DNA from 4 places in the Paenibacillus vulneris genome. Region 2 is predicted to be linked to each of the others. Evidence: riboswitches for the same ligand, from Rfam matches in the RefSeq annotation. Region 2 holds a riboswitch; each other region holds the start of a gene.
The links. Region 2 has a riboswitch for cyclic di-GMP ahead of ABEA66_RS10545 (methyl-accepting chemotaxis protein). Riboswitches for the same ligand answer to the same signal wherever they lie in the genome.
Positions count from the first base shown of each region.

Region 1 (3,209 bases), on a different contig from region 2:
CAAAGTCGTTTACAGCGGGCTGCTCTTATACTATGCGCTTCAAAGTCCTTCTACGCCGACAAAAGCGAAGATTCAAATTTATGGTGCGCTCGGCTATTTGATCCTGCCGGTCGATATCGTTCCGGATATACTGCCTGTCGTAGGCTATGCGGATGATTTGGGCGCTTTGATGCTGGCCATTGGTGCCGTTGCCATGAACATAGACGATTCCGTTAAGCAAAAAGCCAAAGAGAAGCTGAAGGATCTTTTCGGAGACGATGCCGTCAACCACCAGGACATTATAGATATCGACGCTCACATCGTAGAATAGAGGATACTAAACAGGAAAGAGCACCGCACAGTGCTCTTTTTGCATGTGTAACGAATGTATTCAGCAATGCGTTTGTTAGTATACGAGTGATAGGATCCGATAGTCTGCCGAAACGGAAGCTGATAGGTTTCAGATTGGCTTCCCTTTTTTACCAAATAGAAAATGTTTATAATGAATGAGATAGATCCAACCATCACCGGAGGTAGAAGCCATGAGGATCAAAAAAATCATTTCCGCAGCGTGCATTGTCGTTGGAATTGCTGTGATGGCCTACCCGACGGTGAATGACCGTTACGAGAGCTATAAGCAGCAGCAGATTTTAGAGCAGTGGCAGGAAAGCTTGCAGTATCTAGATCAAGCCGGTTCAGATCCGGAGCCGGAGCAGGAACCGGTAACGGTTTCTTTGCCTGCGCCCGTTCCATTGAGTACGGATATGGTAGAGGTCCAGCCCGCGCCATTGAAGGCGGAACCGACCCCAGTCCCTCTATCTATCGGGCAGAAGAATGTGGAGGGCGTCCTCAAGATCGATAAGATCGACTTGAAGCTTCCTATCATCAAGAACGCAACGGCGGCGAATCTGAAGCTGTCGGTTGCCAGTATGGCGAATACAGGCAAGCCGGGTGAAATCGGCAATTATGCCATTGCGGGACATAGGAATCTTACGTACGGCAAAAATTTTAACCGCTTGGATGAAGTGACCGAGGGCGATCTCATAGAGGTAGATACGGGGAGCAAGCAGTATCGCTATAAGGTAGAAAGCAAGCAATACGTACTTCCCGAGGAAGTATGGGTGCTGAAAGGAAACGGCAAAGATCGGCAAATTACGCTAATTACTTGCCATCCTATGGAAAATCCGACACATCGCATCATAGTTAAAGGAAAATTGATAGAAGAGTGAGCATTTAGAACTAGAGAGGAAACAAATGGTATGCTATACTCATAGATAACCAAATAAGTTTTCGGTGCTTTCCACCGATAAAGGCAAACTCAGCGAAAGCTGGAGACGCAAAGCTATAGGGCCTTCCCTGGTCAATCTACCAGGATGGCAGCCAGTTACCGAAAGGAGAGTCTATGTTTCGTACATTAGGAGCATTGTTGCTGATTGCTGCGCTATTTCTGACTATGGCGCCTAAAGAAACCCATGCCGCTGCCGGACAACCCGTCCTGGATAAAAGCTCTCTGAGCAACGGGATTATTAAGGTCCATTATGCGGATCCGGAGCATAAGGCGCTTGTGCGTGTAACCAAGGGCGATGTCCAAATGGACTATAACCTGGTGGACGGGGCCTCCTATCCTCTGCAATTGGGTGACGGCAGCTACCATGTACTGGTTGCGAAACAGATTTCCGACAACAAATATCAAGTGATTTTGCAGGAAAATGTCGACGTGAAGACGGTGAATGAGCAGGCCGTGTTTTTGCAGTCCATATCTATAGCGAGCTGGAACGAGACGACCAAAGCTGTAGTGGAGGCAAAGAAACTAGCCGCGCATGCTGCAACCGATGAAGATAAAGTCAAAGCGATTTATGCTTTTTTGACGCAAAACTACAAATATAGTGAGAGTAAAGCGCAAACTGTAGACACAGGCTATATCCCTGACTTGGATAAGGTATACGAGGAATCCGGCGGAATATGCTTTGATTATGCTGCTACCTTCACGGCAATGGCCAGAAGCTTGGGAATCCCGACCCGATTGGTAATGGGATACGAGGTCCATGCCCCCGAGGTGTATCATGCGTGGAATCAAGTATATCTCAAGGATCTTCAAGAATGGGTCATTATCGACACCACCTATGACGCGTCCCGTGTACAAAGCGGGCAAGAGACAACCATGATAAAAAACAGTGCCGATTATGTTGTTACTGAGATCTATTAAGTAACTTCCATTCGCCTAGCCGGCGGGAAATCGCAGCCTGAAGAATCTGCATTTGATGCGGGTTCTTTTTTTGTGCAATCGAATGGCGGCCTGTTGTTCAGAAATTATTCAGATCGGTGATTTACAATGACTTCGGCAATGAAACCAATAGAAGGATTTATGAAATTAGACTACGTGAAAGGGGTGATAAGAAGGGTTTCATTCATAGTAAGGACGAGGGAAGGGAAAAACATATGTGGAGGAAAAAAACCAGTGCGCTGCTGATCGCTCTATTGTTTGTTATCCAGAGCCTATCGGGAGTCGGTTGTTTGACTCAGGCCTTTGCCTCAGGCACTATTACCGGCAACATCATCAACAGCGTAACCATGACGGTATACGACAAAGCAGGACAAGCCGTCACCGGCAATGTATACGAGCAGGGCTCCAAGGTCCGATTGGATTACACCTGGTCCTTGCCTGACAACCATGGTTACCACAGCGGGGATACCTTTGCCTTCACGCTGCCGCAAGCGTTCTTGCTCTTCAATGATATCAGCGGGCCATTACGGAACGGTGATGAAGACATAGGAACGTTCAAGGTCAGCAAGGACAGTCACCAAGTGCTCATGACCTTCAACAGCTATATCGAAAGTCATAGCCAGGTGCGGGGGACCCTCACCATTGACACGCAATTCGACATCAAGACAGTAACAGGAAGCACGACGCAAGTTATTAAAATTCCGGTTCAATCCGGAGAGCAGGTATTTACGCTTATCTTTAAGCCTAACGTCACATCGACCATCGGAAAAAGCGGTGTTCCTCAAGGCTTTAACCCTAAGAACATCGATTGGACGATTGATGTGAACAAGTCGCTGGATTCCGTGCAGCATGCGGTTGTCACCGACCCTATGCCGGCAGGCCTGGCGGCACCGGTAACGGTTGCCGTTTATAGCCTGAATGTAAACCTGGACGGCTCGGTAACCCAAGGCTCCTTGGTTGACGCCGGCAAATACAAGGTGGACACGGCAGGAAATGTTCTGCAAGT
Region 1 covers NZ_BAABJG010000029.1:114,293-117,501, forward strand. The annotation lists gene ABEA66_RS25390 (YkvA family protein) at 1-310, shown strand, start outside; gene ABEA66_RS25395 (class D sortase) at 522-1,208, shown strand; cyclic di-GMP riboswitch class I at 1,281-1,371, shown strand; gene ABEA66_RS25400 (transglutaminase-like domain-containing protein) at 1,382-2,185, shown strand; gene ABEA66_RS25405 (collagen binding domain-containing protein) at 2,419-3,209, shown strand, end outside.
Region 1: it holds a riboswitch for cyclic di-GMP, as region 2 does, so the genes downstream of both, ABEA66_RS25400 (transglutaminase-like domain-containing protein) here and ABEA66_RS10545 (methyl-accepting chemotaxis protein) in region 2, are expected to answer to the same signal.

Region 2 (3,209 bases):
GCATGGTACGTCGCAACGAGTCCGGACGCCGAATTTATGGACCATCTGCTGTTCAGTCTTTGCAAGGAGAACGGAATTGAGCCGCTTCTTGTGGCTCCGGAGGGCGTTGAGGTGACCCGCCGAAGCAAAGAAGGCCGGCAGTTTACCTTCGTGCTTAATCATAACGACCGTTCAACGGCAATTGATCTGGGCGAAGCGGTATATTGGGAGCTGTTGGAAGGAAAGGAGCATACGGGCCTATCGGAGCTTCCGTCCAAAGGGGTCTGGATCCTGCAGAACGAAGCCCGCTGATGGCTTCCGTCCGTTGCTCGTGTATTGACTTAAGACGGTATACGCAAAGCCCGGCAATGAAGGCCAATGGCCCGGATTGCCGGGCCTATTTGCATGGAAGGGCCTTGTTCGGATGTGTTAAGGCTGCATTAATGCTATAATGGGATATTAGAGCGTTACAATCTAAGAAAAGTCATTACAGATAGAGAGGGGGACGGAGCGATGCCCAAAAGCTTTGTCATAGAGGCTGTGATGCTTGCTGTGTATGGAGAAATGCTCGTTCCGAGCCAACCGGTAGAATACCTCGTTCCTTACACCACGATTCGGGAGCTGTATGAGCTGAAGGACAGCAAGGAACCGATCATGCCGGATCCAAGAGATGAAGCGCATGTAAGAGGGAAAATTGCCGAGCTGATCGGGCTGCTGGAGGAGCCGTTGAACCGGAAAAGAATGGAGCGCGCCGTGAATGTTCCTTGGGCCAAAAGTCCACCGATGCCGATCAATGATGTGGTAACGTTAACAATGGTAAACTCTTACGACAACGAAGAGTTTGGCGAATCGTTCGATCCGATCGAAACGGAGCTGATTTTGACATCCATAAAAGAGCAGGTGCCGATTTTGACGGATCAGCCGGATTTTATTGAAAAGGTAATCGAGGCGGCGATTCAGGTCCAGGTTTATGATTTGGATGATTTTGAGTTTGCGGTCGAGGAGGATGGGACAATATAGTCCTATTCTGGAACAATATTGAAAATAAACTTATTTTTATGACTAAAAGCCGCTGAACAAGCGGTTTTTTTTGTTTCATTAGGAAGGTATATCCAGTTCTTCAGAGCGATAGTCAGCTGATTTTTCAAGGACAGCTTCTTCTTTAGCACGGATTTATAGGAACGGAATCACATACGTTTTTTTGACAAGTTTCCAAACATTTACTGGCATTCTTGTCGAAAGAACAAATGGATTGTCAAAAAATGTATTGACTGTAGTATTGAGTATTATGTACTATGTATACAAAAGTAAAATATTTCATTGCTCCTACGTGCATCCAAAGACCTACATAAGCTCGCAATCGTATTAGTACAACGGCAGCTAGAGGTGATGTTGAGACAAGACTGCGTTCCTGTATTTGACAATTTCATAAGCAAAAAGGTAAACCCATTCGAAAGATGGAGACACAAAGCCACGGGTCTAAGGTTTCGATGCTGAATAAGGAAACTATGATAGCCGGGTTGCCAAAACAGAGGATGTTTGTATATTTTGGCTATTCAATTTTGAATAGCCATTTTTTATTAAAAGTTGGGGAGAGGACTATGAAAACCAAACGAATGTCAGTCATTTTCCAGAGTCAAACCTGGAGAAGCTTCAAACTGCAGCTCATGCTTGCCGTTATTGCCATTATTTTTGTAACGGTAGCCGTCGTCGGCGGCTTTATGTACAAGTCGTCTGCAGATATGCTCAAGCAGGACATTGAATTGAACGTCAGCCAGCAGCTGGAGCTAAACGCGCAGCTCATTACACAATGGCGCGACAGAGTGACGGCGGAGGCGAATGGAATTACCGGCCTGCCGGCTTTTGTGAAAGGCAATTCCTTTGACGAGCGTGTCGGCGTGCTGCAGGGTTACTTATCGAGAAACTCCGATTTCCTGCGCTTCTCGCTTTTTGATACGCAGGGGCAGGGGCAGCAGATTGAGAAGAAGGCTCTCGGCGCCAAGTTCGATATCAGCTCCCGTGATTATTATAAGGAGGCGTTAACGGGGAAAACGCTGATCAGCGAGCCGATGATTTCCAAGGCCGATAACAGCATGATCATGAACGTCGCTGCTCCTCTCCGTGACGCTAATGGTACCGTAACCGGCGTCATTACGGGCGCCATCGGACGCGAGCAAATCGCAGCCATCGTTCAGCGCATTCAGTTCGGCAAAACCGGTTATGCCTACATGGTTAACGATAAAGGCGATATTTTGGCTCATCCGGATGCGAGCAAGGTGCTGACGGAGAACATTCTGGAAACGGCAGCGACCCCCGAGCAGAAAGCCGGCTATGAGCAATTTTTGCAAATGCAGGAGCCGTTTATCGGCTATATCCAAGAGGATGGCTCCAAGCATCTGGTGGGTGCACGTCAAATCCCGGACAGCGTCTGGAAGCTGGTGGTCACGGCGCCTTATTCTGAATTTACCGAGTCTCTGGACAGCATGTGGCTCCGGACGCTGCTGATTGCCTTCGTCATCATGGTTATTGGCATCGCCATCGCCTTGCTGCTGGGACAAACGATGTCTCAAGGCATTGTTAGAGTAGGACAAGCGATGAACCAACTGGCGCAGGGAGATCTGAAGCAGCATTTGCAGGTCCGTTCGCGTAATGAAGTAGGACAGCTGGCTGAGGACTTTAACACCATGACCGAGAACTTGAGGAATTTGATCGGGCAAGTCTCGCTGAATTCCGAGCAGCTTGCAGCCACCTTCGAGGAGCTGTCCGCCAGTGCGGATCAGAACTCCGTCGCTTCCCAGCAGATAGCCCAATCGATACAGAGGGTAGCGGAGGGAGCGGACGTGCAGGCCCATGGAGCCATGCAAAGCGCCAGTGCGATGGAAGAAATGGCTACCGGTGTACAGCGTATCGCTCAAGGCACTTCCGTCATGGCCGAAAGTGCGTTAAAGACCTCGGAGGAGTCGGAAAAAGGGAAGGAACAAGTGGAGAAAATCTCCTACCAGATGGACAATATCCACGACAAGGTTACGGAATGTACTGCGGTTATTAACCGTCTGGACGCGAAATCGCAGGAGATTGGCGACATTATCAAGCTGATAACGGAAATCTCCGCCCAAACGAACCTGTTGGCCCTCAATGCTGCTATTGAAGCTGCGCGTGCCGGGGAACAGGGCCGGGGCTTTGCGGTAGTCGCACAGGAAGTCAGAAAGCTCGCCGAGCAATCGGCTCAA
Region 2 covers NZ_BAABJG010000010.1:71,921-75,129, reverse strand. The annotation lists gene ABEA66_RS10555 (beta-galactosidase) at 1-291, shown strand, start outside; gene ABEA66_RS10550 (ADP-heptose synthase) at 493-999, shown strand; cyclic di-GMP riboswitch class I at 1,409-1,507, shown strand; gene ABEA66_RS10545 (methyl-accepting chemotaxis protein) at 1,581-3,209, shown strand, end outside.

Region 3 (3,209 bases), on a different contig from region 2:
TCGCGTGCCGCTTTCTCTCGAACGTGAAAAATCGTTAGCGGCTGTATTGGTCATGGAGAAGCCAAAAGTGCGCATCAAGCCGTCTGTTCAAGATCTTCGCGTTTATTTTGACGTCGAGCTAACGGTAAAGGCAGGCATTAACGAATTGCATCAGGAAATGTCCGAGAAAGAATTGATCGACCTGGCCGAACGAAAGATTGAAGAACAAATTCGCCATACTTACCGGAAAGGCTTTGAGCGGAAGGTTGATGTTTATAATCTGGGCGAGTCGTTGTTTCGACGCTATCCCTCGGTATGGCACCGGATCGAAGACGAAAATCATTTTGTGCTGCATGAGTATTCTTTACGAAACATACGAATCCATGTTCAACTGACCAATACGGGGAGGTACAAGTTAAAGCCTAGCCAAACCTAGATGTTAAATCTAAAGAAATTCCGATGTTCAAATCATGGATTCGCGGCGCGATTGATGCATCCGATCAATCGCGCTTCCACGTCGGCAGCAATGCCGTAACCATTTTCAACTTCATTGAAGATACTCCGGAATACAAGAATATAATACGTCCATCAAGCATTCTTTCTGAAGACAACCTCCTATTCCATTTCGGACAATTTCGTATAGGATTCCATCCATAGCAGTTTCTTGAACAAAAAAGCAACAAACTCTTCTTCAAGTCCCATGTTCCAAGCTGTCGCTATACATTCGAGCAGTTGCTCCTTGCTAAGCAGCCTCGTGGCAACCCTCCCCCTTATTTCTCGCATTCCATTCTCAGTCTGTTGACTTACGTTTTCCAATAATCGAGTCAGTCTCGTAATCTCCTTGGAAAGCTGGACCACTTGATTATGGCTTAAGCCGATTTCCTGCCGTTTCCCATATAATACAGTCTGTGCAGCGATCATGACATGATGCATAACTTTCGACTCCTTTTATCCAATCTAAACATAAAGGAATATGTGACTTGACTTTGCAACTCCGTGGAAAATTATAGCTTAAACAATTTAAAGGTACAATAAAGAGGATTTACTGTAGTTTAAGAGTACTCCATCCCTCTAACCGCTTTGACTACACTTTACTATAGAGAAGGGTTGTAAAAGACGACATGGCTACTTTTGCGCAAATCGTTGGAGCAAAAATTCGCTTACACCGCATCGAGCAAAACTTGACGCAAGAAAAACTAGCCGAAACGATCGGCATGGCCGCGACATATCTTGGACAGATTGAACGCGGCGAAAAAAACGTCAAACTTCAAACGATTGAAAAAATTGCTTTGGCATTACATATGAGCGTATTCGATTTATTCAACGACGAGAAAGAGGCCAATCTGCAACAAAAAAAAATGGTTATGGGCCAGCATTCTCTTGTTGCTCAAACACAACGATGCCAAACAGCGACAAGCGTATCGTATTTTACGGGAACTGTTGGAACCGGCAACCGAAGATTTGTAGAGAAGTGATATAAACTATGAAAAAGCAAGCGGTTGGGACGATCAGGACCAACCGCTTGCTTGCTTATCTACCGCGATTCTTTATGACAAATGATAATTGAGGCATTTAACTATTTTTGGATAAATGCAATCCCTTAGGAACACCCGTTTGGAAGGAGTTGGCGCTTTTTGCGCGAATTATTGGGTATAAAGAAGGATTTTGTCGTAAATCATTTAACTTCATTCTAAAGGGGGAAGTTCTATTTGTAGGTCCTCAGGCTGATCCCTTCCTTTCTGGATCATAAAAAACGAAACGGCAAACCCATTGAAAAATGGGGGCGCAAAACTTCAGGCCTAAGGATGATATCTATGGTAGCTGGGTTGCCGAATTTGTTGCTTCCAAGCTCAAAGCTGCCCCAAATCGGGGTGGCTTCTTATTTTGATTCTCCAGCAAAGGGAGTAGCCTCGATGCCGAATATCGAACAATTGATTGTACAAAACGATTTTTATCATATGTTCCAGCCCATCTTGGGGTTTCCCGAAAAGAGAATCCTTGGTTACGAGGCCCTCATTCGCAGTAACTCCAATATGAATCCAGATCTTTTATTTCAGCGCGCCATGGAGCAGAACAAGCTGTTCGAAGTCGATTCTTTTTCTATTTTCGAGGCCATTTCAGCTTACTTCGGATTTCCGGGCTCACGGGAACATACCCTGTTATTTATTAACATTTTCCCTTCAACTTTGGTCTCGCCTTTGTTTATCAACTTACTCGACTCCCTTGTCGAGCAATTCGGGCTTTATAGGAACCAAATCGTATTTGAGATTAACGAGTCCATTTATGAGAGTCTTTTATGGAAGAGCGCCTCTTTCAGAGATGCCATCCGTCTGCTGCGTGAACTGAATTTCCTGATTGCCCTGGACGATGTTGGAGATGGAACAACTTCGTTTCGGAATATACTGGACATCTCGCCGGATTTCATCAAAATCGACCGATTCTTTGCATCCGACTTGAGTACATCCAGGAAGAAACAAAAAGTTGTCGCGCTGTTTGCCGAGTACTGCAATGACGAGGCCAATCTGATCCTAGAAGGAATTGAAAAAGAAGAAGATTTGGATACCGCGCTGTCTTTGGGTATCAAGATGGGACAAGGCTATTTATTCGGAAAACCGTATCGGTTAACGTAAACGGTTGAACGTGAAGTCTCACCCGAACATGAAGGAGTAATCAAGATGCAGGATAAACTGAACTATTTCCGGAAAGCAATGCTCTCCTTGAAAATTTCGGAGTTTGAAGTTCCGCCTATGCAGGATTTGTTGATCATCGGGAAAAAAGCCCCGATCGGGCCGGAAGCGGTAAAGCGAATGGCGCAGGCGATATCACCGGAACAATTTACAATCGTTAAACTGGAGCATGCCAAAATTGAAGCGGTCTTGATTCGGAACTCCCTTCTTCAAATGTTGGACGAACGTATGCTGATGCAAATCATATTGGAAGAAGCGGACCGGTTGATCAGCGACAACATGGTTCTTCGTTCCGAACTGAAAATTTCGGTATCAATTCAGCGGGAGGTGGAGTTGCAATGAAGGTGGCGGAATTCATGTCATCCCCGGTCTATACGGTTTCATCCGAAAGAAGCGTCCAGTACGTGTCCGATATGATGAATGAACTTAAAATCGGTTCGCTGGTCGTCACGGATCATGGGACAATCGTGGGGATTGTTACGTCGCGGGATATCCGTTCTTCCCATCCCAATCGCATTGTGGCCGACGCGATGACCCCAGACC
Region 3 covers NZ_BAABJG010000035.1:56,015-59,223, forward strand. The annotation lists gene ABEA66_RS27400 (Ger(x)C family spore germination protein) at 1-415, shown strand, start outside; gene ABEA66_RS27405 (hypothetical protein) at 595-912, opposite strand; gene ABEA66_RS27410 (helix-turn-helix domain-containing protein) at 1,101-1,454, shown strand; cyclic di-GMP riboswitch class I at 1,730-1,813, shown strand; gene ABEA66_RS27415 (EAL domain-containing protein) at 1,893-2,609, shown strand; gene ABEA66_RS27420 (hypothetical protein) at 2,655-3,008, shown strand; gene ABEA66_RS27425 (GGDEF domain-containing protein) at 3,005-3,209, shown strand, end outside.
Region 3: it holds a riboswitch for cyclic di-GMP, as region 2 does, so the genes downstream of both, ABEA66_RS27415 (EAL domain-containing protein) here and ABEA66_RS10545 (methyl-accepting chemotaxis protein) in region 2, are expected to answer to the same signal.

Region 4 (3,209 bases), on a different contig from region 2:
TTTATCAGCGTCGGCATCCACGTTATGCCCGGACGAATGACGACAGGGCACATTCGATTTCTTCGATTAAAGTACACCACGAATATGAACGGAGCATGAACAAACCCCTCCCGGCTCCTTATTTAACCGTTGGTAAGTTATTGCAGGTATATGTGCATACAAAAAAACCGCAAGCTTAATCGCTTGCAGTTCCTCTATTATGGATTCAGTTATTCAGGAAGCCGACTTGGGAAAGGTCAGCATAAATACAGTTTCCTTATCCGTGCTGGAGAACGAGATCTCCCCGTCATTTTTATGCATAATTTGCTTGCAAATCGTAAGACCTAAACCCGTTCCATTCGTTTTGTTGGTAACAAATGGAACAAACAGCGACTTGGCGAGCTCCGCCGGAATAGGAGGACCGTTATTCGTAATGTGAATATAGGCTTTACGCTGGTCCTCGAAGGCGGATATCTTCATTTTTTTATCATACTTCGCTTGAGAGAGCGCATCGATACCATTATTAATCAAATTGTTCAGCACCTGTTGGATTCCCAGCCTCTGAACGCGAAGGGTCATATGCTCCGGAATTTTAACGCACAGATTGACATTTTCATTAATTAGTCGAGGGCGCAGCAACGACAGGTTGTATTCCAGCATCTGCTTGACGGAGATCGGCTCCTTCTCTTCTTCCACCATAGGCTTCTTGGAGAAGCTGAGAAATCCGGTCACCTGCATATGCATATTGTTGCATTCATCCTCTATGAACTCCAAATAGGAGTCTATCTTCTCTTTTGGCAGAGAATGGATATTAGAACGAAGCAGTTTAATAAACCCTTTAATAGAAGTTAAAGGGTTGCGAATTTCGTGCGCCATGCTGGCGGCCATTTTCCCGATCAGATTCATCAGGTCGTCGTGAAGCTGGTGAATAGCCGTATCTTTTTCTATCATTGAAGCCAATGTAATCTGCCAATAATGCTTGCATAGGATTCCCTCGAAATCGTCGATTCGAAGACAAATTTGGTGATACAAGGTTGCCGGCAGCGAATCTCCGAGTACATCCAGCAAGGCGCGGCGCCATGAGTGAGAGCATTGAATAATATCAATAATTTGAAGCCCCAATTCCTCGAACCTTCCGCACCAATCGTCAACCAATTGCCGAATCGGATGCTGCTCCGGGGGAATATGAAGATCGGTAATATAATCAAAATAGATGTCGCCCCTGCGCATCATATTGGATACATTATACCCGCGTAAAATCTGCTCCTCCATCAGCTTCTGCCACTGCTCAATAACCTGTGACTTCTTATCCCTTACATGCTTTAACAAAGGCTCTGCATCCATAAAAGAAAACCCGCCTATATATAGGAGTGTGATATTACATAACATATCATAAAGAGATCGGAAGTCCAATGCTCAAAACTATAGGACTTTATATACATTTTGTCTCATAGGAATAGTATACATTATTATGCGGAAATATAAATATGAAATTCTCCGATGGATTCCAGACTAAGAGGAATACTGAACACTTCGCCACCCCAATGGTTTGCAGCTCCATTAATGAGGCTCGGCGGTGTAATATCGACTTCGATCCCCTGCTGAAACAGCAAGGTGCTGGCATTTCCGCTAATCATATTCCCCAGCTCGCCGACCGCGCTCTGGCACATCTCATCAAAATGCGTGAGGGGGTAACCGCCCATCATCCCGGATACCATCCGTAAAGCAACCGTCTCGGGAATACCAAAAATAATATCCTTTTGCAGCTGGCCTAGAATCCCGATTTTGAGCCAAACGTAATCCTCCGTGTATTGGATCGTTCTCATACTAAGCTGCCCGACAATGGGTTTAATTTGGATCAGCGTTTCAATGACATGAAGTGATGAAGTTAAGAACGGGTTCACGAAGTTTGCTTGCACATGATACAGCCCCTTTACAAAGAAAGTTATAAGAATTAAAAAAAACTGCCCGAAATTGGGCAGTCTTGTTTTTGCAAAACTTAGAACCTATGCGCCGTTTTCGGTAACCCAGCCGCCATAGGAATGCTCCTTTAGGCCTGTGGCTTTGCGTCCCTGCCTTTCGGCAAGTTTGCCATTATCGATTTGTCATGGTGATTATATAGCCAAACTACATCCATTGTAGCATACAAGCTGGCAAAATAGTACTTGTTTTCCTATAGCACCAACCGCATCTCCATGACTTTACTACTATATCCGGCTATTTGTAAAGAGGCCAAATTCATATAAGTACCCGCCAAGTGGTGAAGAACCTATTTCAGTCCCGTTAATGCAATGCCGCGGATAATATGCTTTTGAAACAACAGGAATACGGCGATTAGCGGAAGCACCGAGACACTTGCTCCTGTCATAATCATCGCCCAGCCGCTGCTGTCCTTCTGTTCGCTCGAGAAGAAGGATATGCCCACCGGAATGGTTAATCGTTCGGGCGACTGGGTCACAATAAGCGGCCAAATAAAAGCGTTCCAGCTGGATAAAAAAGTAAGTATTCCTAATGCAGCCAGCGCGGGACGAACAAGAGGCACCGCAATACGCACCATGATGCTCCATTCATTCAAACCATCGACTCTGGCTGCGTCCAGCAGCTCTTGAGGAACCTGCTCCATAAATTGCTTCATCAGGAAAATGCCGAAAGCCGACATGATCCCGGGAAACAAAATCCCCGTATACGTATCTACCCAATCCAGTTGAACAGAGGCGATATACCAGGGGATGATCAGCATCTCCGTAGGCACCATCATCGTGCTTAAGATGGCGATAAAGATAACCTGCTTGCCGTGAAATGAAAATCGGGCCAGAATATAGCCTGCTACCGTATCAAACAGCGCCACGCTTGCCGTCGTTATGCAGGCTACGATCAGGCTGTTCAGCATCCAATCGGCGAACGGGGATTGGACGAACAAGGCCGCATAATTATCAAGGGTCATCGTCTCCGGAATCAGCTGCAAGGAGAATACGTCCTTCGGCAGCTTCAAGGAGGTGGCGATCATCCACACAAAAGGAAATACCATTCCCGCAGCTCCGATGATGAGTACGATATGAAGCAGAACTATAGTAGCCCCGAACCGGCGCCTCTTGTTCGTTCCACCGGCGTTTCCTGTAACCTTCACTGCCTTCACCCCCTAGGGCCTAATACTCTGTTTTGCTGCTTAATATCTTCATCTGCAGCAGAGACAGCAATAAAATAATGACAAACAGCACCACGGTCGCCGC
Region 4 covers NZ_BAABJG010000021.1:152,289-155,497, forward strand. The annotation lists gene ABEA66_RS19065 (sensor histidine kinase) at 214-1,323, opposite strand; gene ABEA66_RS19070 (chemotaxis protein CheX) at 1,449-1,898, opposite strand; cyclic di-GMP riboswitch class I at 1,998-2,082, opposite strand; gene ABEA66_RS19075 (carbohydrate ABC transporter permease) at 2,249-3,106, opposite strand; gene ABEA66_RS19080 (carbohydrate ABC transporter permease) at 3,126-3,209, opposite strand, start outside.
Region 4: it holds a riboswitch for cyclic di-GMP, as region 2 does, so the genes downstream of both, ABEA66_RS19070 (chemotaxis protein CheX) here and ABEA66_RS10545 (methyl-accepting chemotaxis protein) in region 2, are expected to answer to the same signal.